3 regions of the Pseudomonas sp. GW821-FHT01A09 genome follow, and region 1 is predicted to be linked to each of the others. Evidence: predicted binding sites of a transcription regulator. Region 1 holds the regulator's gene; each other region holds the start of a gene.
The links. The regulator sigma-54, encoded in region 1, starts transcription at its own class of promoters, with help from an activator protein. The targets are predictions, from matches to a motif close to ANTGGCATNNANNTTGCTNT.

Region 1 (7,118 bases):
CTGGTACTGCGGCCGAACAAAGCATGAAACAGAAAAAGCGTGGAGCGGCCCAGAATGGCCACGGCCTCGATGGCGGAACGGCCAAACAGGGCCACGCGGTCGGTCAATGTCTTGCGACGCATCAGCGCTTCCCCAGGAAATCAGCGTCGAGAGCCGGCGCAGGAAAGTGGAAGGGCACAGGACCGTCGGGGTCCCCTTTCATGAATTGGCGAATGCGCGGGTTATCGGAGCCCATGAGTTCCGTCGGCGTCCCCTGCCCCAGCACCTGGCCGTCACCGACCACATAGATGTAGTCGGCGATACTGGCGGTCTCGGCCAGGTCGTGGGAAACGACCACGCTGGTAATGCCCAGCGCATCGTTGAGCAGGCGAATAAGCCGCACCAGCACGCCCATGGCGATCGGGTCCTGACCCACGAAAGGCTCGTCGTACATGAGGATCTGCGGATCCATGGCGATCGCCCGGGCCAGCGCCACGCGGCGCTTCATGCCACCGGAGAGCTCGTCGGGCATCAACTCGACGGCGCCGCGCAAGCCCACCGCCTGCAGTTTCATCAGGACGATGTCGCGGATCATCTCTTCGGGCAGCTCGGTGTGCACCCGCAACGGGAAGGCGACGTTCTCGAAGACGTCCAGATCGGTGAACAGCGCGCCGCTCTGGAACAGCACGCCCATGTGCTTGCGGGCGTCGAACAGATCGCTGCGCGACAGCTTGGGCAGGTTCTGGCCATTGACCCAGACCTCACCGGCAGAAGGCCGCAACTGCGCGCCCATCAACCGCAGGAGCGTGGTCTTGCCGCAACCGGACGGCCCCATGATGCCGGTCACCTTGCCCTTGGGAATACGAATATCGACGTTGTTGAAAATGCTGCGCGATCCTCGCTTGAAGGAAACGCCCTTCAATTCGACCGCGTAGGCGTTATCGGCACTCAATTGAAACTCCTTTCGATGCAGCCTCTTGCTCGTGCGTACGGACGCAAAAGTGCCCTACGAGGACCGAGATGGCCGAACAGGCGGCGAACTATATCACCGCAGACACAGACGTCCAAAGCTCGAAACAAAACAGTCTTTGTCCAAATGCATGAAAGTTATGAACACGCGTGAGGGTTTCACGTATTACCGCTATAATCGCCGCCTTTTCATCAGGCATTCCGATTTTCGACATGACCCAGGCCAACGAACTGATCCAATCCGCCCAGCGCACCATCCGTTACGAGATCGAAGCGGTAGAGGGCCTGCTGGCCCATATCGACGCCGATTTCGTACGCGCTTGCGAGATGATCCTCGGCAGCAAAGGACGGGTCGTGGTGCTGGGCATGGGCAAGTCCGGACATGTCGGCAAAAAGATCGCAGCCACCCTGGCCAGCACCGGCACCCCGGCGTTTTTCGTGCACCCGGCCGAAGCCAGCCACGGCGACATGGGCATGATCACCCGCGATGACATCATTCTGGCCCTGTCGAACTCCGGCACCACCGCTGAAATCGTCACCCTGCTGCCCTTGATCAAGCGTCTGGGCATCCAGCTGATCAGCGTTACCGGCAACCCGGAGTCGACACTAGCCAAGACCGCCGAGGTCAACCTCGATGTACGCGTGGCTCAGGAAGCCTGCCCACTCAACCTGGCCCCGACCTCCTCTACCACTGCGGCGCTGGTGATGGGTGACGCCCTGTCCATAGCCCTCTTGGAGGCACGCGGCTTCACCGCCGAGGACTTCGCCTTTTCCCATCCCGGCGGCGCCTTGGGCCGACGCCTGCTATTAAAGGTCGAAAACGTCATGCATGCCGGCGCCGAACTGCCTCAGGTGCAGCGCGGCACTTCGCTGAAACTGGCGTTGATGGAGATGACCCGCAAGGGCTTGGGCATGACCGTGATCCAGGACAGCGACGGGCGCCTGGCGGGGATCTTCACCGACGGCGACCTGCGCCGCACGCTGGACCGCGAGATCGACCTGCGTACGGCGCTGATCGACGACGTCATGACCCCACACGGCAAGACCGCCCGGCCCGAGATGCTCGCCGCCGAAGCGCTGAAAATCATGGAAGATCACAAAATCGGCGCCCTGATCGTGATCGATGAAGACAATCGCCCGGTCGGCGCCCTCAACATGCACGACTTGCTGCGTGCCGGAGTCATTTGATGACCATGAATTTGCTAGAACGCGGCAAGCCCGTCAAACTGGCGGTTTTCGATGTCGATGGCATCCTTACCGATGGCCGCCTGTACTTCCTTGAAGACGGCAGCGAGATGAAAGCCTTCAACACCCTCGACGGCCAGGGCTTCAAGATGCTGATCGCCTCGGGTGTGACCATCGCTATCATTACCGGACGCAAGTCGCCCATGGTCGAACGTCGTGCCAAGGCGCTGGGCGTCGCCCACCTGGTACAGGGGCGCGAAGACAAACGCGTGGTGCTCGAGCAGTTGATGGCCGAGCTGGGCCTGAGCTACGAACAGGTCGCCTATCTGGGCGACGATCTGCCTGACCTTCCGGCGATTCGCCGGGTCGGATTGGGCATGACTGTACCCAACGCTGCACCTTTCGTCCGCGAGCACGCCCACGGGGTTACCCAGGCGCGCGGCGGTGAAGGCGCTGCCCGCGAGTTCTGCGAGCTGATCCTGCAGGCTCAGGGCAACCTCGACGCGGCTTACGCCGACTACCTGTAGAGTCAGATATGCCGAGCAAAAAGTTTCGCAACATTCTAATACTCTTCGTCCTGGCGGCCGTGCTGGTCGCCGTGGGCTACTGGAATATCAGCCCCGAGCGCCTGCTGGATCCGCCAGCCGCAGCACAGGCGGATCCGACGCAGATCGACTATTACGCGACCAACGTCCACACCGTGCAATTCAATCTGGAAGGCAAGCGCCAGTACGAGATGACCGGGGACAAGGTCGAACACATGCAGGTCAGCCAGATCAGCTACGTGACCACCCCAGACGTCAACATGTACCGCGGTACCGAATTCCCTTGGCATATCCAGAGCGTGCGCGCCGAGGTCAATCCGGACGGCACCCAAGTCGAGCTGATTGAAAACGTCAGGGTCGCTCGCACCGACGAAAAGAAACGCACCACCATCATCACCGGCCCACGCATGACTGTCTTCCCGCAGAAGCAATATGCGCAAACCGAGCAAAACGTTAGAATCGAAGCTGCCGGCAGTGTCACTACGGCGACAGGGATGAAGGCGTACTTGAACGACAGCAGGATGAACCTGCTGTCCAACGTAAGAGGACAGTATGAGGCTCGTTAAAACCCTCCCTTTTTTGCTCAGCCTGAGCGCAGCACTGGGAAGCGCGAGCGCCTTGGCTCTGCCGACAGACCGCGATCAGCCTATTCATATCCAGTCCGATGACGCGCAGATCGATGACAAGCAGGGCGTTGCGACCTACAAGGGCAACGTGATCATCACCCAGGGCACGCTGAAAATCACCGGCAACACGGTGACCATCACGCGCGCGCCCAACGGTGAAGTCGACGTCTTCACGGCTGTCGGCAACCTGGCCTATTACGAGCAGAAGCCGCAGGTCGACAAGCCTATCGTTCAGGCCTGGGGCGTGACCATTCAGTACTTTGCGCCGCAGAACCGCATCGTGCTGATCGACAAGGCCAAGGTCATCAATGACGGCAACACCTCCGAAGGCGAGAAGATCGTCTACGACACCGTCAAACAGGTGGTCAACGCCGGCCGTGGCAATGGCTCCAAGATCACTGCGCCGCGTCCTCGCATCGACATGGTGATCCAGCCGAAGAACAAGCCCGCCGACCAGAAGGCTCAGTAATGGCGACCCTCAAAGCACAACACCTGGCCAAGGCCTACAAGGGCCGGCAAGTCGTGCGCGACGTCAGCCTGTCCATCGACAGCGGGCAGATCGTCGGCCTGCTGGGCCCCAACGGCGCGGGCAAGACCACCTGCTTCTACATGATCGTCGGGCTGGTCCAGGCCGATCAGGGGCGCGTGCTGATCGACGATCTAGACGTCAGCCACCAGCCCATGCACGGTCGCGCCAAGTCCGGTATCGGTTATCTGCCTCAGGAAGCCTCGATCTTTCGCAAGCTTTCGGTCGCGGACAACATCATGGCCATCCTCGAGACCCGCAAGGAGCTCGACGGCGATGCCCGGCGCAAGGAACTCGAAAGCCTGCTGCAGGAATTCCACATCACCCATATCCGTGACAACCTCGGCATGAGCCTGTCCGGTGGCGAACGTCGCCGCGTGGAGATTGCCCGGGCCCTGGCCACGGCGCCGAAATTCATCCTGCTGGACGAACCCTTCGCGGGCGTGGACCCTATTTCGGTCGGCGACATCAAGCAGATCATCCACCACCTCAAGGCCAAGGGCATCGGAGTACTGATCACCGACCACAATGTGCGCGAGACACTGGACATCTGCGAGACCGCCTACATCGTCAATGATGGCCAGCTGATTGCCGAAGGCGACGCAGCCGCTATCATGGCCAATGAACTGGTCAAAGAGGTTTACCTCGGTCACGAGTTCCGCCTGTAGAAGCACCCGCAACCGGAGCGTTTTCCACTGCCCATGAAACCTTTTGGTTGAAATTGGATAAACGCTCTAGGCAAACACTCGGGTTTCAGGCATATAATTTGCTTACGACATAAAGCCGGGCGCCTCGGCGTCTTGTAGTGGATGGCGCTCTGCGCCGGCGAATAAGGTGTTAAGCCCCAGCCATGAAACCCTCGCTCGTCCTAAGAATGGGCCAGCAACTGACGATGACACCGCAGTTGCAACAGGCCATCCGCCTTCTCCAGCTCTCGACCCTGGACCTCCAGCAGGAAATCCAGGAAGCGCTGGAATCCAATCCTATGCTCGAACGCCAGGAGGAAGGTGACGACTTCGATAACAGCGATCCGCTGGCGGACAATATCGAACAGAAAACCACTCCGGATATCCAGGAGCCCACGTTCGAGAGCAGCGCTCCCACGGTCGACAACCTTGAAGAAGGGGAATGGGGCGAGCGTATACCCAACGAGCTGCCGGTCGATACCGCCTGGGAAGACATCTACCAGACCAGCGCCAGCAGCCTGCCCAGCAATGACGACGACGAGTGGGACTTCACCACTCGCACCTCGGCCGGCGAAAGCCTGCAGAGCCATTTGCTCTGGCAGCTGAACCTGGCGCCGATGTCGGACACCGATCGCCTGATCGCGGTAACCTTGATCGACTGCATCAACAACCAGGGTTATCTGGACGAGACGCTGCAGGAAGTCTGCGACTCCTTCGACCCCGAGCTTGACATCGAGCTTGACGAGGTCGAAGCCGTATTGCACCGCATCCAGCAATTCGAGCCGTCCGGGATCGGCGCGCGCACCCTCAGCGAATGCCTGCTGCTGCAACTGCGCCAGATGCCGCCGCGCACCCGCTGGCTGGCTGAAGCGCAGCGCCTGGTCACCGACTTCATCGACCTGCTCGGCAGCCGCGATTACAGCCAGCTGATGCGGCGCATGAAGATCAAGGAAGACGAACTGCGCCAGGTCATCGAACTGGTCCAGAGCCTCAACCCGCGCCCGGGCTCGCAGATCGAATCCTCCGAACCCGAATACGTGGTCCCTGATGTGATCGTGCGCAAGGACAACGAACGCTGGCTGGTGGAACTGAACCAAGAAAGCGTGCCGCGCCTGCGCGTCAATCCACAGTACGCAGGCTTCGTACGTCGTGCCGATACCAGCGCCGACAACACCTTCATGCGCAACCAGTTGCAGGAAGCCCGCTGGTTCATCAAGAGCCTGCAGAGCCGCAACGAGACCCTGATGAAGGTCGCCACGCAGATCGTCGAGCACCAGCGCGGCTTTCTCGATTACGGCGATGAGGCCATGAAGCCGCTGGTGCTGCATGACATCGCCGAGGCGGTCGGCATGCACGAATCGACGATTTCCCGGGTCACTACGCAGAAATACATGCATACGCCCCGCGGCATCTATGAATTGAAATACTTTTTTTCAAGCCATGTCAGCACCTCCGAAGGCGGTGAATGCTCGTCAACGGCGATCCGCGCGATCATCAAGAAACTGGTCGCGGCGGAAAATCAGAAAAAGCCATTGAGCGACAGCAAGATCGCTGGTTTACTGGAGGCACAAGGCATCCAGGTAGCACGTCGCACTGTCGCCAAGTATCGCGAATCTCTGGGGATCGCACCTTCCAGTGAACGCAAGCGGTTGATGTAGCGCCTGGATGCGCCACAGCGTTCCAGTGGCAGGCGTTCAGCCTGTCTCTTTATGCACTGGCAATAAGGAGAAGCGGTATGCAAGTCAACATCAGTGGACATCAACTGGATGTGACCGACCCCATGCGCAGCTACGTAAGCGAAAAACTCGCCAAACTGGAGCGGCATGTGGGCAAGATTACCAACGTGCAGGTGATCATGGAGGTCGAGAAGCTGAAACAGAAAATCGAAGCCACCCTGCACGTCGCTGGCGCCAAGGATATCGTTGCCAACGCCGAACATGACGACATGTACGCTGCCATCGACCTGCTGACCGACAAGCTCGACCGACAATTGCTCAAGCATAAGGAAAAACAGCTAAGCCAGCTTCAAGGTGCTGCCGCTCGCTGATACCCCAACCCATGATCCGACTTGAAAACATCCTGACCCCTGGCCGTTCCCTCGTGAACGTGCCGGGGAGCAGTAAAAAAAGCGCCATCGAAAAGATCGCCGATCTGATCGCCGAACAAGTACCCGCGCTGCCCAAGCAGGCCGTATATGAAGCGCTGCTTGCTCGTGAAAAGCTTGGTTCCACCGGTTTCGGCAACGGTATCGCCATTCCTCATTGCCGCATGAAGGGTTGCGACTCACCCATCAGCGCCCTGCTCCATCTGCAACACCCTATAGATTTCGACGCGATCGACGGTGCGCCGGTCGATCTGCTGTTCGTGCTGCTGGTGCCCGAGGCCGCCACCGATGCGCACCTCGAGTTGTTGCGCCAGATTGCCAGCATGCTTGATCGCAAGGAAGTTCGTGACAACCTACGCAGAGCCAGCAGCAGCGAGGCCCTGTACCAAGTCGTGTTGGACGCCCAGAACGGTCATTAACCATGCGCTTGATCATCGTCAGCGGCCGCTCCGGCTCCGGCAAGAGCACAGCCCTGGATGTACTGGAAGACAACGGCTT
Region 2 (7,118 bases), on a different contig from region 1:
GTTTGAGAAACGCCAGGCCGCCCTCCAGGCTCTCGCGCCACACCGAAGTGCGTTGCAACTTGTCGGCGGTACGGATGTAGAACATCAAAAAGCGATCGATGTAGCGAATCAGCGTCGCGTCGTCCAGATCGGTGGCGAACAGCTCGGCATGCCGCGGACGCATGCCGCCGTTGCCGGCGATGTACAGATTCCAGCCCTTCTCGGTGGCGATCACGCCGACGTCCTTGCTCTGCGCTTCGGCGCATTCGCGGGTGCAGCCCGATACCGCGAACTTGAGCTTGTGCGGCGAACGCAGGCCCTTGTAGCGATCCTCGATCAGCAGCGCCATCTGCACGCTGTCCTGCACGCCATAGCGGCACCAGGTGCTACCCACGCAGGACTTCACCGTGCGCGTCGACTTGCCGTAGGCGTGGCCGGTCTCGAAGCCAGCGGCGATCAGTTCGCTCCAGATATCCGGCAGTTCGTGCAACTGCGCGCCGAACAGGTCGATGCGCTGGCCGCCGGTGATCTTGGTATAGAGGTCGTATTTTTTCGCCACCGCGCCGATGGCGATGAGCTTGTCCGGGGTGATTTCGCCACCCGGGATGCGCGGCACCACCGAGTAAGTGCCGTTCTTCTGCATGTTGGCCATGAAGGTGTCGTTGGTGTCCTGCAGCGGCACCAGCGACGGGTCCATGATCGGCCGGTTCCAGCACGAGGCCAGCACGTTGGCTACCGTGGGTTTGCAGATATCGCAGCCGACGTGGCCACGTCCATGCCTGGCGAGCATTTCATCGAAGCTGTGAATGCCCTCGACGCGAGCGAGGGCATAGAGCTCCTGGCGGGTGTAGGCGAAGTGTTCGCACAGGCTCTTGTCTACCGCCACGCCGCGGGCGATCAGCTCGTGCTCGAAGACCTGCTTGAGCAACGCCGCGCAGCCACCACAGCCGGTACAGGCCTTGGTCTGCGCCTTGAGCTGGGGCAACTCGGCGCAGCCGCTGTCGATGGCCGTGCAGATCGCGCCCTTGGTGACGTTGTGGCACGAGCAAATAGTGGCGGTATCCGGCAACGCATCGGCGCCCAGGCTCGGCGTGCCTTCGGACTGCGGCAGAATCAGACTGGCAGGATCTGCCGGCAGCTTGATGCCGTTCTGTACATACTGCAGCAAGGTGTCGTAGTAGCTGTTGTCGCCGACCAGCACGGCGCCGATGACCCGCTTGCCCTCGGCATCCACCACCAAGCGCCGGTAGCTGGCGTTGGCCTCGTCGATGAAGCGATAGCTCCTGGCCCCCGGCGTGGCGGCGTGGGCATCGCCGATGGAGCCGACGTCGACCCCCAGCAGCTTGAGCTTGGTGGACATGTCGGCACCGCCGAAGGTCGCCGCCGCCTCACCCGCCAAGGCACTGGCGACATTGCGCGCCATGCTGTAGCCCGGCGCGACCAGGCCGAAGACGCTGCCGTTCCAGGAGGCGCACTCACCGATGGCGAAGATCCGCGCATCGCTGCTGCGACAGTGCTCGTCGATCACCACGCCACCGCGCGCGGCGATCTCCAGGCCACTGTCGCGCCCCAGCGCATCCTGCGGGCGAATGCCGGCCGAGAAGACGATCAGGTCGGTCTCGAGAAACTCGCCACCGTCGAAATTCATCCGATAGCGATAGTCCTCACCCGCCGCCACCGACTGAGTGGCGCGGGAGGTGTGCACGCCGACGCCCAACGCCTCGATCTGCGCGCGCAAGGCAGCGCCGCCGTCGCTGTCGAGTTGCACCGGCATCAAGCGCGGCGCGAATTCCACCACATGAGCCTCCAGGCCCAGGGACTTCAAGGCATTCGCGGCCTCCAGACCGAGCAGGCCGCCCCCCACCACCACGCCACGGCGAGCGTTGGCCGCCGCCGCGCGAATGCTGTCCAGATCGTCCAAGGTGCGGTAGACCAGCCGGGCATTGCCCTCGGAGCCGCTGATCGGCGGCACGAAGGGATAGGAGCCGGTGGCCAGCACCAGCCGATCGTAGCCGTAGCGGCCGTGCGCGGTGACCACTTCACAGCGTTCGCGATCGATCTCGAGCACCGCTTCACTCAAATGCAGATGCACGCCGTGACGACCGTATAGATCGGCCTCGCCCAGCGCCAGCGCCTCGGCATCGGAGCCGCTGAAGTATTCGGACAGGTGCACGCGGTCGTAGGCGCGCTGACGCTCCTCGCCGAAGACCCGCACCTCGAAGCGATTCAGCGCCCCGCGCTCGATCAGTTGTTCGACGCAGTGGTGGCCGACCATGCCGTTACCGATGACGATCAGTCTTTCCCGCGGCTCGATGCTCATTGGCGCATTCATGGCGATTCCTCGGTAAAAAAAGGCAAAAAAAAAGACGCCTGGAGCCGTTAAGCTCCAGGCGCCTTTGCCTGGTATTCGATCTGGGTTGTGCACTCGCCGAAGGTGGTCGGCGGGTCAGTGAAGGATTAAAAGCAGCATCTGTGCCAGGTTTGCGATTGTTCATGTGCCGGGTGGGCTAAACCCCTCACAAACCGTGTTTATGTCCTGTGGTGAGGGGGTTGCTCCCGAAGGGCCGGGGGTGTTACACCGCGCGGGGTCAGTACTGGCCTCTCGGGGGCAAGCCCCCTCACTACAGGGTTGGCTTATGGTGATGTGGGCCCCTCATTACAGGGTGGATGTGGGCCAACGCGGTGCGTTGAGGTGCGCGATGCATCGTTTCAGTACACATCTCGCACGTAACGCCGGGTGCTGCTCAAATTCTGCACATATTGCTGCGCCTGCTCGGCGCTCATGCCGCCATGCTGGGCCACCACCTGCCGCAGCGCGGCGTCGACATCCCTGGCCATGGCGCTCGCATCTCCGCACACATAAAAGTGCCCACCCTCCTCCAGCCATTGCCACAACTGCGCGCCCTGTTCGAGCAGGCGTTGTTGCACATAGACCTTGGCTTCCTGATCGCGGGAAAACGCCGTGTCCAGGCGCTGCAGGTGACCATCGCGCTGCCATGCCAGCAGCTCGTCGCGGTAATAGAAGTCGCTGGCCTGACGCTGCTCGCCGAACAGCAGCCAATTCTTGCCCGGCGCGCCGATGGCCTGGCGTTCCTGCAAAAAGGCGCGGAACGGCGCCACGCCGGTGCCCGGGCCGACCATGACCATCGGTGCATGGGGGTCGGCAGGTACGCGAAAGTGCGCCGAGCGCTGGGTGAAGATCGGCACCAGCGCCTGCTGCGCGCGATCAGCCAGAAAACCCGAACACACGCCGCTGCGGGCGCGCTCGTTGCAGCGATAGCGCACGGTCGAAACGGTCAGGTGCACCTCGTGCGGGGTGACCTTGGGGCTCGAACTGATGGAGTACAGCCGCGGTTGCAGGGGCTTGAGCAAGCCGAGCAGTTGGGCGACGTCGAGCTCGACCGGGAACTCGTGGAGCAGATCCACCAGTTGCCGCCCCCAGAGCCACTCCTTGCGCCGGGTCTGGTGCTGGGGCGCCAGCAGTTCGGTGAGCAAGGCGCTGTTGCTTTGCTCGGCAACGGTGTGCAACCAGTCCGGGGTGATGCGGCAGATATCCAGATGCTTTTGCAAAGCCACAGCCAAGGGCATATCGCCCTGGTCCTTGAGGGTCACGGACTGGCCGCTGTCCAGGCGCAGGGTAGCGAGGAGGTCTTCGACCAGCGTCAGGCAGTTGCTGGGCCATACCCCCAGGGCGTCGCCGGCCTGGTAATCGAAGCCACTGTCGGTGAGGTCGAAGGCGACATGGCGGGTTTCCTTCTGCGTGCCGGGGCTGTTGAGCAGGTGGTTGTGCAGCAGACGGGCCTTGTAGGGGCGTCGTTTGCTGTAGAGGGGGGCTGGGGATGGTGGCGGCAGGGGGATTGTTCGGGGGCGAGCCCCCTCGCTACGGGTTAGATCAGTGGGTGCCACTGCGTCCGTGTGGCGAGCGAGCTTGCCCCCGAAATTGTCCGCCGTAGTGGCCAGCGCGGCTTGCACCGAGGCAAGCCAGGCGTTCGCCGATTCGTCGTAGTCAGGCTCGCATTCCACCCGCGCCAGCAGACGCTGGGCACCGAGGCTGTGCAGGCGTTCATCGAGCTTGCGACCGAAGCCACAGAACTGCTCGTAGCTGGAATCGCCCAGCGCCAGCACCGCGTAACGCCAATGGGAGCAATCGCCGGCCCCCTCGCCTTGCAGCGCCGTCCACCAGGCCGCGCCATTGTCCGGGGCGTCGCCGTCGCCAAACGTGCTGGCGATCAGCAACAGGCTGGCCGCATCGGCAAGCTCGCTCGGCGCCACTTCACCCATGGCGCCGCTGCGTACTCCATGGCCGGCGTCGCGCAATTGGCTGACGACCCGCTCGGCCAGCGCCTCGGCATTGCCCGTCTGCGACGCCCACAGCACCCAATGCGCGGCGGGCTCTGCAGGCAGCGCCGCAGCGGATTGCAGCGCCAGTGAGCCGGTACGCGAATACACCCCGGCCAGCAACCCGTTGAGCAGCAGCCGCCGCTGCGGCGCCAGCGGTGCAGTCTCGGGCAGGGTCGGCACTCCGGGCTGGCGTTGCCCAGCGTCGCTGTGCAGACCGAGCAGAAAGCCCTGCACATAGAGTTGCTCCTGATCATTCAACACGGGTGGCGCTAGCGCTTGCAGACCGAGCAGGCGCGCCAGGCTGTCTTCGACCATGGGTATCTCCTGGGGGCGGGCGGGGTGGTCCTGGCGAGCGGACGTCGTGATCAACGGCGAGCCGACGCGCTGCAGGGCTACCGCGGCGTATTTGAATTCCGGCTGCAACGACAGCGGGTCGACGGCATCGCTAGTGACTGCGTTGATCGCCCACTGCTCGCCGAACACATCGTTCCAATGGAACGGCGCGAAACAGTTGCCCGGGCGCACCCGCTCGGTGATACGCGCCGGCAGCCGCGCCAGGCCCCGGCGCGAACGCACCTCGACCTGATCGCCCTCGCCGATCGCCAGGGCCCGGGCATCGTCCGGATGCACCTCGACGAAAGGCCCGGGGTTGAGTTTGTTGAGGGTGGCGATCTTGCCGGTCTTGGTCAGGGTGTGCCATTGGTGCTGCACCCGCCCGGTGTTGAGCACCAGCGGGTAGGCGTCGTCCGGCAGCTCGGCGGGCGGCATGTGCGGGCGGGCGAAGAACTGCGCGCGGCCGGTGGCGGTGGCGAAACGCAGATCTGGAGAACCTTCCCTGTGGCGAAGGGGCTTGCTCCCGATGCGGTGTGTCAGCCCCACATATGACACTGACGGACCGCATCGGGGGCAAGCCCCCTCACCACAGAGATGATCATCGAGATAGCGAATCGGCGCCCGTGTGCCGCTACTGCCGGGAGCACAGGGCCATTGCTGCGGCGCCTCGCGCAAACGCGCATAGCTCGCCCCGCGCAGGTCGTAACCGGTCTGCGGATTCCACGCGCCCTTGATCTCTTCGAACACCTGCTCGGCGCTGCTGTAGCTGAAGGCCTCGGCATAGCCCATGGCGCAGGCGATGCGGGCGATGATCTGCCAGTCGGCCATGGCCTCGCCGGGGGCGTCGACGGCCTTGGGCATCAAGGTCAGGTTGCGCTCGGAATTGATCATCACGCCTTCGGCCTCGGCCCACAGTGCGCCGGGCAGCAGCACGTCGGCGTAGCGATTGGTCTCGGTGTCGAGGTAAGCATCCTGGGTGATCACCAGCTCGGCCTTGCGCAATGCATCGATGACCTGCTGACGATTGGCGACGCTGGCCACCGGGTTGGTGCAGATGATCCAGCAGGCCTTGATGCTGCCCGCGGCCATGGCCTCGAACATGGCCACGGTGCCGGCCCCCGCCTCACTGCGCAGATGGCCGGCGGGCAGGTGCCAGAGTTGCTCGACAAAGGCCCGATCGGCCGCCACCTGATTGGAGCGCTGGCCCGGCAGGCCCGGGCCCATGTAGCCCATCTCGCGGCCGCCCATGGCGTTGGGCTGGCCAGTAAGGGAAAACGGTCCGCTGCCCGGGCGGCAGATGGCACCGGTGGCCAGGTGCAGGTTGCACAGCGCGTTGGTGTTCCAGGTGCCGTGGGTGCTCTGGTTGAGGCCCATGGTCCAGCAGCTCATCCACTCACCGGCCTCGCCGATCCACTGCGCGGCGGTGCGGATATCGGCCTCGGCCAGCCCCGTGAGCGCGGCCACATGGGCGGGTGTGTAAGGCTGCACAAAGGCCGGCATGGCCTCCCAGCCATCGGTATGGCGCGCGATGAACTCGGCGTCGATGTGGCCATTCTCGATCAGCAGATGCAGCAGTCCGTTGAGCAACGCCAGGTCGCTGCCGGGCGCGATCTGCAGGAACAGGTCGGCCTTGTCGGCGGTGGCGCTGCGCCGCGGGTCGACGACGATCAGACGTGCCCCGGCCTTGCGCCGATCGAGCAGACGCATGAACAGAATCGGATGACAGTCGGCCATGTTGGCGCCGATGACGAAAAACAGTTCGGCATGATCGAAGTCATCGTACGAACCCGGCGGGCCATCGGCACCCAGCGACAGTTTGTAGCCGCTGCCGGCGCTGGCCATGCACAGCCGCGAGTTGGATTCGATATGACGGGTGCGCACAAAGCCCTTGGCGAGCTTGTTGGCCAGGTACTGGGCCTCCAGCGACATCTGCCCCGACACATACAGCGCCAGCGCGTCCGGGCCGTGCTCATCGACGATCGCCCGCAGGCGGCGCGCGGTGCCGGCGATGGCCTCATCGATGGCCACCTGCGCCGGCTCGCGCTGACGGTCGTGACGCACGAACGCCGACTCCATGCGCCCCGGCGCCGTGATGGCCTGGGCGCAGGTGCTGCCTTTGGTGCACAGGCGGCCGGCGTTGGTGGGGTGCAACTTGTCGCCGGCGACCTTGATCACGCGGTTGTCGGCCACGCTCATGACGATGCCGCAGCCGACACCGCAATAGGGACACACGCTGCGAACGCTGGTGCTGTTCATGGGTTCTCGCTCATCTGTGAAGCTGTGCGCAAAACAAAAAAGGCGCCGGTTGCCTACGCTCTATGAGCGGGGCAACACGGCGCCTTTGTCGTGTTCGGTTCGGGTTGTGGTGGTGATATGGATGACGATGATGCAAAGGTCGCGCCATGACTGGGCGGCGGGTGCCAGTACTGGGGCAGCAAGGCAACCACCGGATGCTCATCGCGATT
Region 3 (7,118 bases), on a different contig from region 1:
CCTTCGCGTTACGAGTGCGCTGCTCTACCGACTGAGCTACACCGGCTTTTCGTACCACGCAAAATAACATTACAAATCGCGTGCCGCAACGGCAGATTTTAGACATAACTACATCTATGATCCCGGGCAACTCATTGGAGCATAAACTAAAGACGCTGTGGTAGAACAAGCCCAAGCCCCTGACGCGTTACGCGTCCACGTTATGACTTGGCCTGAGACACTTGCAGGAGCATTAATTAACGTACATCCAACGGACCCAATACCACTTACAGAATCATAAGATGCGGTCACAGGATTACAGTTTGCGCTACTGGAAGGGCCCCCTATATCACTAGGACCGGATATACTATAACCCTGGCTCAGGTTAACTTCGAATACCTTCGTGAGCGACGAGGTCTCCTCAACCCCCGCAACTACTTTCGCTTTTGCCAAATATTTGGAATAAGAGGGTATAGCGATTGCAGCCAGCACCCCAACTATGGCAACGACAATCATCAATTCAATGAGATTAAATCCTTTTTGCTGATTCATCATCGAAACTCCAGTATCGCAAAAAATAAAGCCCCTAATATACGGGGCTTTATCTACAGCAGTACCGTTAAATTACAGATTCAGCATCAGCAGCCTTTAGGCTTCAAATCTGCACCGATAGAAGCGTTTGTGGAGCAAGTCCACCCGGTAGATGCGTTGCGAGTAAGAGTAATAACGCCGCCACTAACAGAGGCTGGCGCATTCGCCAAGGTGCAAACTAAAGTGCCTGTAACGCCGGTGGTGAAGGTAATTGTGCAGTTAGGCGTTGGGGAAACACCGCCAAGATCCGCTACTGTAGCGGGCGTATTCCCTTGGTTCAGTTGATCTTCAAAGTTTGTTTTCAGAGCCGAAATTTCAGCAAGGCCGGCTGAAGTCTTAGCGCGCGCCTGGTACTTCGAGTAGGCAGGAATAGCGATAGCGGCCAAGATACCAATGATTGCAACCACGATCATCAGTTCGATAAGCGTAAAACCTTTTTGCCCTTTCATATACTTCTCCGAAGTCAGATTTTTGAAGCCCTCAGGCCTGAGTTGTATTTAGCAAACTCCATGCCACTTTTCGCTCCCCCTCACGAGGCGATCTCTGCACGAATTTCGGCGCATACATAACGCGCAAAAGGTAGATTTATGACGTTTTTTGTCACTTTGACGGGGAGATTTGGCTCCAGAGCTCGACTACGCTATAACTCTCCCAATTCGGTGTTTTAGGTACCTATATGAACGATATCGCCTTATCCGGCTTGGCCAAGCAACTGGTGCTCGCGGAGATCCTGACAGACAAAAGCGCGCAGCAAGCGTTCGCTCAGGCACAGCGAACCAAAACACCATTCGTCCATTTTCTGGTCCAAAATAAGCTGGCGAACAGCCGTGAAGTGGCGGAAGTGGCTGCCGATCAATTCGGCGTTTCCTTGCTTGACCTAAAAACGCTTGACAGGGAAAGTCAGCCGCAAGGCGTCATCAGCGAAAAGCTCATTCGCCAGCACCATGCACTTCCACTCTGGCGCAGAGGCAATAAGCTGTTCATCGGCCTCTCCGATCCAACCAACCACCAGGCTATAAACGACATTCAGTTTAGTACAGGTCTGACTGCAGAAGCGATACTTGTCGAAGACGACAAGCTGACTGAAGCGATAGAAAAATTTTTCGATAACGGCGCCACCGGCCTCGAAGACATGGCAGATGTCGATCTCGATGGCATGGATGTCGAGTCAGTCGGCGACGATCGCAATGAACCTATTGCGGGCCAAGACGCAGACGACGCGCCAGTGGTCCGATTTGTAAATAAAATGCTATTGGATGCTATCCGTGGCGGCTCCTCAGATCTGCATTTCGAACCATATGAAAAAACCTATAGAGTCAGATTTCGCACAGACGGGATGCTGAGGGAAATCGCGAAACCTCCTATTAATCTGGCTAATCGTATTGCGGCACGCCTGAAAGTAATGGCGAGCCTGGATATATCCGAGCGTCGGAAACCGCAAGATGGCCGTATCAAAATGCGTATTTCCAAAAATAAAGCAATCGACTTCCGAGTCAATACACTCCCTACTTTGTGGGGCGAAAAAATCGTAATGCGTATTCTGGACCCGTCGAGTGCGCAGATGGGTATTGATGCCCTTGGGTATGAACCGGAACAGAAAGAACTCTACCTTCAAGCACTACGCCAGCCCCAAGGCATGATATTGGTCACTGGCCCCACGGGATCGGGAAAAACTGTTTCCCTCTACACAGGCATCAACATTCTCAATACGGTAGACATAAATATTTCTACTGCAGAAGACCCCGTAGAAATAAACATGGAAGGTATTAACCAGGTTAACGTCAACAACCGTCAAGGCCTGGACTTTGCCTCAGCTCTACGCTCTTTTCTACGCCAAGACCCTGACGTCATTATGGTAGGGGAAATTCGAGATCTGGAAACCGCCGAGATTGCCATAAAAGCTGCACAAACTGGTCACTTGGTACTTTCCACCCTCCACACAAATAGCGCCGCAGAGACGTTGACCAGGTTGCAGAACATGGGTGTTGCAGGATTTAACATCGCTACATCGGTCAACTTGATCATTGCGCAACGACTTACTAGAAAGCTATGCACTCACTGCAAAAAGACATCAGATATTCCTAGAGAAGCACTAATAGCAGAGGGATTCCCGGCCGACAAAATCGGCTCATTCATAGTGTATGAACCCGTGGGGTGCGAACAATGCACCGGTGGATACAAGGGGCGACAAGGAATATATGAAGTTGTCAAAAACACTCAAGCACTACAACGGCTAATTATGGAGTCTGCAAACTCGATCGAAATTGCTGACCAGATGCGCAGAGAGGGATTCAAAGATCTCCGCTCTTCTGGACTATCGAAGGTAATGCAGGGAGTAACTAGCTTAGCCGAAATCAACCGGGTAACCAAGGATTAAACATGGCCCCCAAACCTGTAAAAACCACGGTTTACACTTGGGAAGGCTCGGATCGCAAGGGCGCTAAAATTTCCGGAGAGACCACCGGGATCAATATTGCCATTGTAAAAGCCCATTTACGCAAACAGGGGATAACCCCACAAAAAGTCCGTAAAAAAAGCGCACCCTTGTTTGGAAAGGGCAAAAAAATAAAGCCCATGGACATTGCTCTCTTTACCCGTCAGATGTCAACGATGATGAGGGCAGGCGTACCATTGCTACAATCATTCGACATCATCGCGGAGGGTGTTGACAACCCAAAGATGCGAGATCTCATCCTTGAGTTAAAACTCGAGGTCTCAGCGGGCAATAGCTTTGCAAGCGCTTTAATGCAGAAGCCCCAATACTTTGATGATCTTTACTGCAACTTAGTCAATGCAGGCGAACAAGCCGGCGCCCTTGAGGCCTTGCTCGACAGGGTAGCAACATACAAGGAAAAAACTGAGGCACTTAAAGCTAAAATCAAAAAAGCAATGACTTATCCCATCGCTGTAGTAGTAGTCGCATGCATCGTTTCTGCAATCTTGCTAATCAAGGTCGTACCTCAGTTCGAGATAGTTTTTTCGGGATTTGGCGCTGGACTACCAGCCTTTACCCAGTTTGTAATTAGCATATCTCGCTATCTACAGGAGTGGTGGTGGATAGTCTTGATTGCATTGGTGGGAATAATGTATAGCTTCAAATATGCACTCAAAAAAAGCCAGCGAATGCGAGATGGCATTGATAGGCTGCTGCTTAAGCTGCCAATTGTGGGACAGATACTTTATAAATCTGCGATAGCACGATACGCACGTACACTATCGACTACTTTCGCCGCTGGCGTCCCTCTTGTCGAAGCATTAGATTCAGTTTCGGGCGCCACAGGGAATGTAGTGTTCAAAAACGCAGTAGGCAAAATAAAACAGGATGTATCATCTGGTACTCAGTTAAATGTTTCTATGCGTTCCACAGGCGTATTCACCAGTTTGGCTATACAAATGACTGCCATCGGAGAGGAGTCAGGTGCTCTAGATGAAATGCTAGACAAAGTAGCAGGCTTTTATGAGGTAGAAGTAGACAACATGGTAGATAGCCTCACCAGCCTAATGGAACCTTTTATCATGGCGATACTTGGCGTGGTGGTAGGCGGCCTCGTCGTCGCCATGTACCTCCCAATCTTCCAACTCGGCAACGTCGTATAACATGTCCCTACCCGAATTCCTGGCCAGCTCCCCCCTGGCCTTCACCCTCTGTTCCCTGCTCCTCGGCCTTCTCGTCGGCAGCTTCCTCAACGTCGTGATCCACCGCCTCCCGATCATGCTCGACCGCGACTGGAAGGCCCAATCCCGAGAAATCCTCGACCTCCCAGCCGAGCCGCAGCCCGAACGCTACAGCCTGATCCTCCCCAACTCCACCTGCCCGCACTGCAATCACAAGATCCGCGCCAGCGAAAACATCCCGATCATCAGCTACCTGTTTCTCAAAGGCCGCTGCTCCGCCTGCCAGGCCCCCATCAGCAAGCGTTACCCACTCGTGGAGCTGGCGAGCGGCCTGCTAACCGCCTTCATCGCCTACCACTTCGGCTTCGGCTACCCGGCAGGGGCTTTCATGCTCCTGACCTGGGGCCTGTTGGCGATGAGCATGATCGACATCGACCGCCAACTCCTCCCCGACGCCATCGTGCTGCCTTTGCTCTGGCTAGGCCTGATCGTCAACAACTTCGGCCTGCTCACCGATCTCTCCAGCGCGCTGTGGGGCGCGGTGTTCGGCTATCTCTCGCTGTGGCTGGTGTTCTGGCTGTTCAAGCTGGTGACCGACAAGGAGGGCATGGGCTACGGGGATTTCAAGTTGCTGGCCATGCTCGGCGCCTGGGGCGGCTGGCAGATTTTGCCGCTGACGGTACTGCTGTCGTCGCTGGTGGGTGCGGTGCTTGGGGTCATGCTGTTGAAGCTGCGTGACCAGGCCACCAGCACGCCGATCCCCTTTGGTCCTTATCTGGCGATTGCGGGGTGGATTGCATTGCTGTGGGGTGGTCAAATAACCGCTTCGTACCTGCAATTCGCCGGATTCTAAATGACCACAGCTGCAAAAACCTGGGTGCTGGGCCTGACCGGCGGCATCGGCAGCGGCAAGAGCGCCGCTGCCGAGCGCTTCGCCGCGCATGGGATTCATGTGGTCGATGCCGACCAGGCTGCGCGCTGGGTCGTCGAGCCTGGGCGCCCCGCTTTGCAAAAACTGGCCGAGCATTTTGGTGCCGAGATTCTGCAGCCCAGCGGTGCCTTGGATAGGCAGGCGCTGCGCAAACGCATCTTCGAGGACGCAGAGCAGCGGCGCTGGGTCGAGGCGCTGCTGCATCCGCTGATCGCACAGGAAATTGCCGATAACCTGGCTCAGGCCACTTCGCCTTATGCGGTGTTCGTGTCACCGTTGATGGTGGAGTCCGGGCAGTACAAGCGCACCGACCGCTTGTTGGTGATCGACGCGCCGGCGCAGCTGCAACGCGAGCGCACGCTGAAGCGCGACACTACGACCCCGGAGCAGGTCGAGGCCATCCTCAAGGCTCAGGCCAGTCGTGAACAACGCCTGGCGCTGGCCGACGACGTGGTGCTCAACGACCGTGATCTGGCCTGGCTGCACAGCGAGGTCGACCGTCTGCATCACTTTTACCTGACATTGCCTGGAGCCCCTGAATGAGCCAACCCCTGACCGTCGAATGCCCTACCTGCGGCGCGCCTGTGGAGTGGAATGCGGCCAACGCCAATCGCCCGTTCTGCTCCGACCGCTGCAAACTGATCGACTTGGGCGCCTGGGCGTCGGAGGAGCACAAGATCCCGGTTAGCCCGGATGCTGAGGATGATTTGTTCTCGGATGATTTGCCGCCGCGTGAGCATTGATCTGTTGGTGAGGGCTGTGGGCCTCTTCGCGGGCAAGCCTTGCTCCCACAGGTGTTCGCTTCAGGTCAGGGGTGTTGCAAAGGGCCTTTTTGTGGGCAGAGCGTGCTCCTGCACACCGGCTGTAGCGAGGGGGCTTGCCCCCGACAGGGTGTGTCGGCCATAGGTGAGTTGACTGATACACCGCAGTCGGGGGCAAGCCCCCTCGCTACAGGGTGTTGCTGCGGCAACAGTTGGTGTACAGAAAGCCTGGGTTGCAACAGCGCTACAACCTGCTCGGGATGCCATCAAAGCTGAAAATCTACTGACTTTTCAGTAGCCTGCAACCGATCCCATGCTAGCGGCACAGCCGTTGCAATCACCCTCTGACGAACGTAAACGTCGGAGTGTGTCCTTTGCCCTTGTTGCCCTCGCCCCTGGATTTTCCCGACAGCCCTGTCTCCCGTGCTTTCGCACAACCGCTGATGCTTGGCCTGTTCCTGCCGGTGCAGTCCGGCGGCTGGAGCGCCTCGGCCTTGCCACGCAGCACCGACTGGCGTTTCGAGTACAACAAGCAGCTGACCCTGCGCGCCGAAGCCCTCGGCTTCGATCTGGTCTTCGCGCTGGCGGAGTGGCTGGGCAAGGGCGGCTATGGCGGCGAAATCCGCTACCACGATGAGTCGTTGGACGCCTTTATCACCCAGGCGGCGCTGGCCTCGGTGACCGAACGCATCCTGCTGATCTCCACCCTGCACGTGCTCTACGGCCCTTGGCACCCGCTGCACCTGGCCAAGTTCGGTGCCACCCTGGATCACATCAGCAACGGCCGCTGGGGCCTCAACCTGGTGACCGGCCACCGCCATCGCGAGCATCGCCGCTTCGGTCAGGCGCCCATCGAGCACGATCAGCGCTACCACCAGGCCGATGAGTTCATTCGTGTGGTCCAGCAGCTCTGGACCGGCACCGAGAACCTCGACTTCAACGGCGACTATTACCGCCTCGAAGAAGCCTACAGCAGCGTCAAGCCGTGCTTCGGCCGGCCGGTGCTGGTCAATGCCACTGGCTCCACGGCGGGCATCGATTTCGCCGCGCGGCACTCGGACATCATCTTCACCACCAGCCCCGGCAGCGCCGAGATCGAAGACGCGCTGGCGAAATTGCCCGACCACCTGCAGCGCATCAAACAGGCCGCCAAGGGCTATGGCCGCGAGGTGCGGACCTTGATCAACCCGCTGGTGATCTGCCGCGACAGCGACGCCGAGGCCTGGGAAGTGCACGCCGCG

Region 2: nirB (nitrite reductase large subunit NirB) is a predicted target of sigma-54. The motif match lies at 2,440-2,459, and genes of this name have one in related genera.
Region 3: AC3WJP_RS14975 (pilin) is a predicted target of sigma-54. The motif match lies at 1,068-1,087, and genes of this name have one in related genera.

Annotation. Positions count from the first base shown of each region.
Region 1 covers NZ_JBYSWB010000030.1:28,839-35,956, reverse strand. Annotated here, with positions in the region: gene mlaE (lipid asymmetry maintenance ABC transporter permease subunit MlaE) at 1-122, opposite strand, end outside; gene AC3WJP_RS24885 (ATP-binding cassette domain-containing protein) at 122-931, opposite strand; gene AC3WJP_RS24880 (KpsF/GutQ family sugar-phosphate isomerase) at 1,162-2,136, shown strand; gene AC3WJP_RS24875 (KdsC family phosphatase) at 2,136-2,660, shown strand; gene lptC (LPS export ABC transporter periplasmic protein LptC) at 2,669-3,244, shown strand; gene lptA (lipopolysaccharide transport periplasmic protein LptA) at 3,231-3,773, shown strand; gene lptB (LPS export ABC transporter ATP-binding protein) at 3,773-4,498, shown strand; gene AC3WJP_RS24855 (RNA polymerase factor sigma-54) at 4,681-6,174, shown strand; gene hpf (ribosome hibernation-promoting factor, HPF/YfiA family) at 6,252-6,563, shown strand; gene ptsN (PTS IIA-like nitrogen regulatory protein PtsN) at 6,575-7,039, shown strand; gene rapZ (RNase adapter RapZ) at 7,042-7,118, shown strand, end outside.
Region 2 covers NZ_JBYSWB010000015.1:117,150-124,267, reverse strand. Annotated here, with positions in the region: gene nirB (nitrite reductase large subunit NirB) at 1-2,311, opposite strand, end outside; gene AC3WJP_RS17965 (bifunctional nitrate reductase/sulfite reductase flavoprotein subunit alpha) at 2,689-6,909, opposite strand.
Region 3 covers NZ_JBYSWB010000011.1:138,079-145,196, reverse strand. Annotated here, with positions in the region: tRNA gene AC3WJP_RS14985 (tRNA-Thr) at 1-46, opposite strand, end outside; gene AC3WJP_RS14980 (pilin) at 115-531, opposite strand; gene AC3WJP_RS14975 (pilin) at 618-1,019, opposite strand; gene pilB (type IV-A pilus assembly ATPase PilB) at 1,247-2,947, shown strand; gene AC3WJP_RS14965 (type II secretion system F family protein) at 2,950-4,167, shown strand; gene AC3WJP_RS14960 (prepilin peptidase) at 4,169-5,038, shown strand; gene coaE (dephospho-CoA kinase) at 5,039-5,659, shown strand; gene yacG (DNA gyrase inhibitor YacG) at 5,656-5,859, shown strand; gene AC3WJP_RS14945 (LLM class flavin-dependent oxidoreductase) at 6,252-7,118, shown strand, end outside.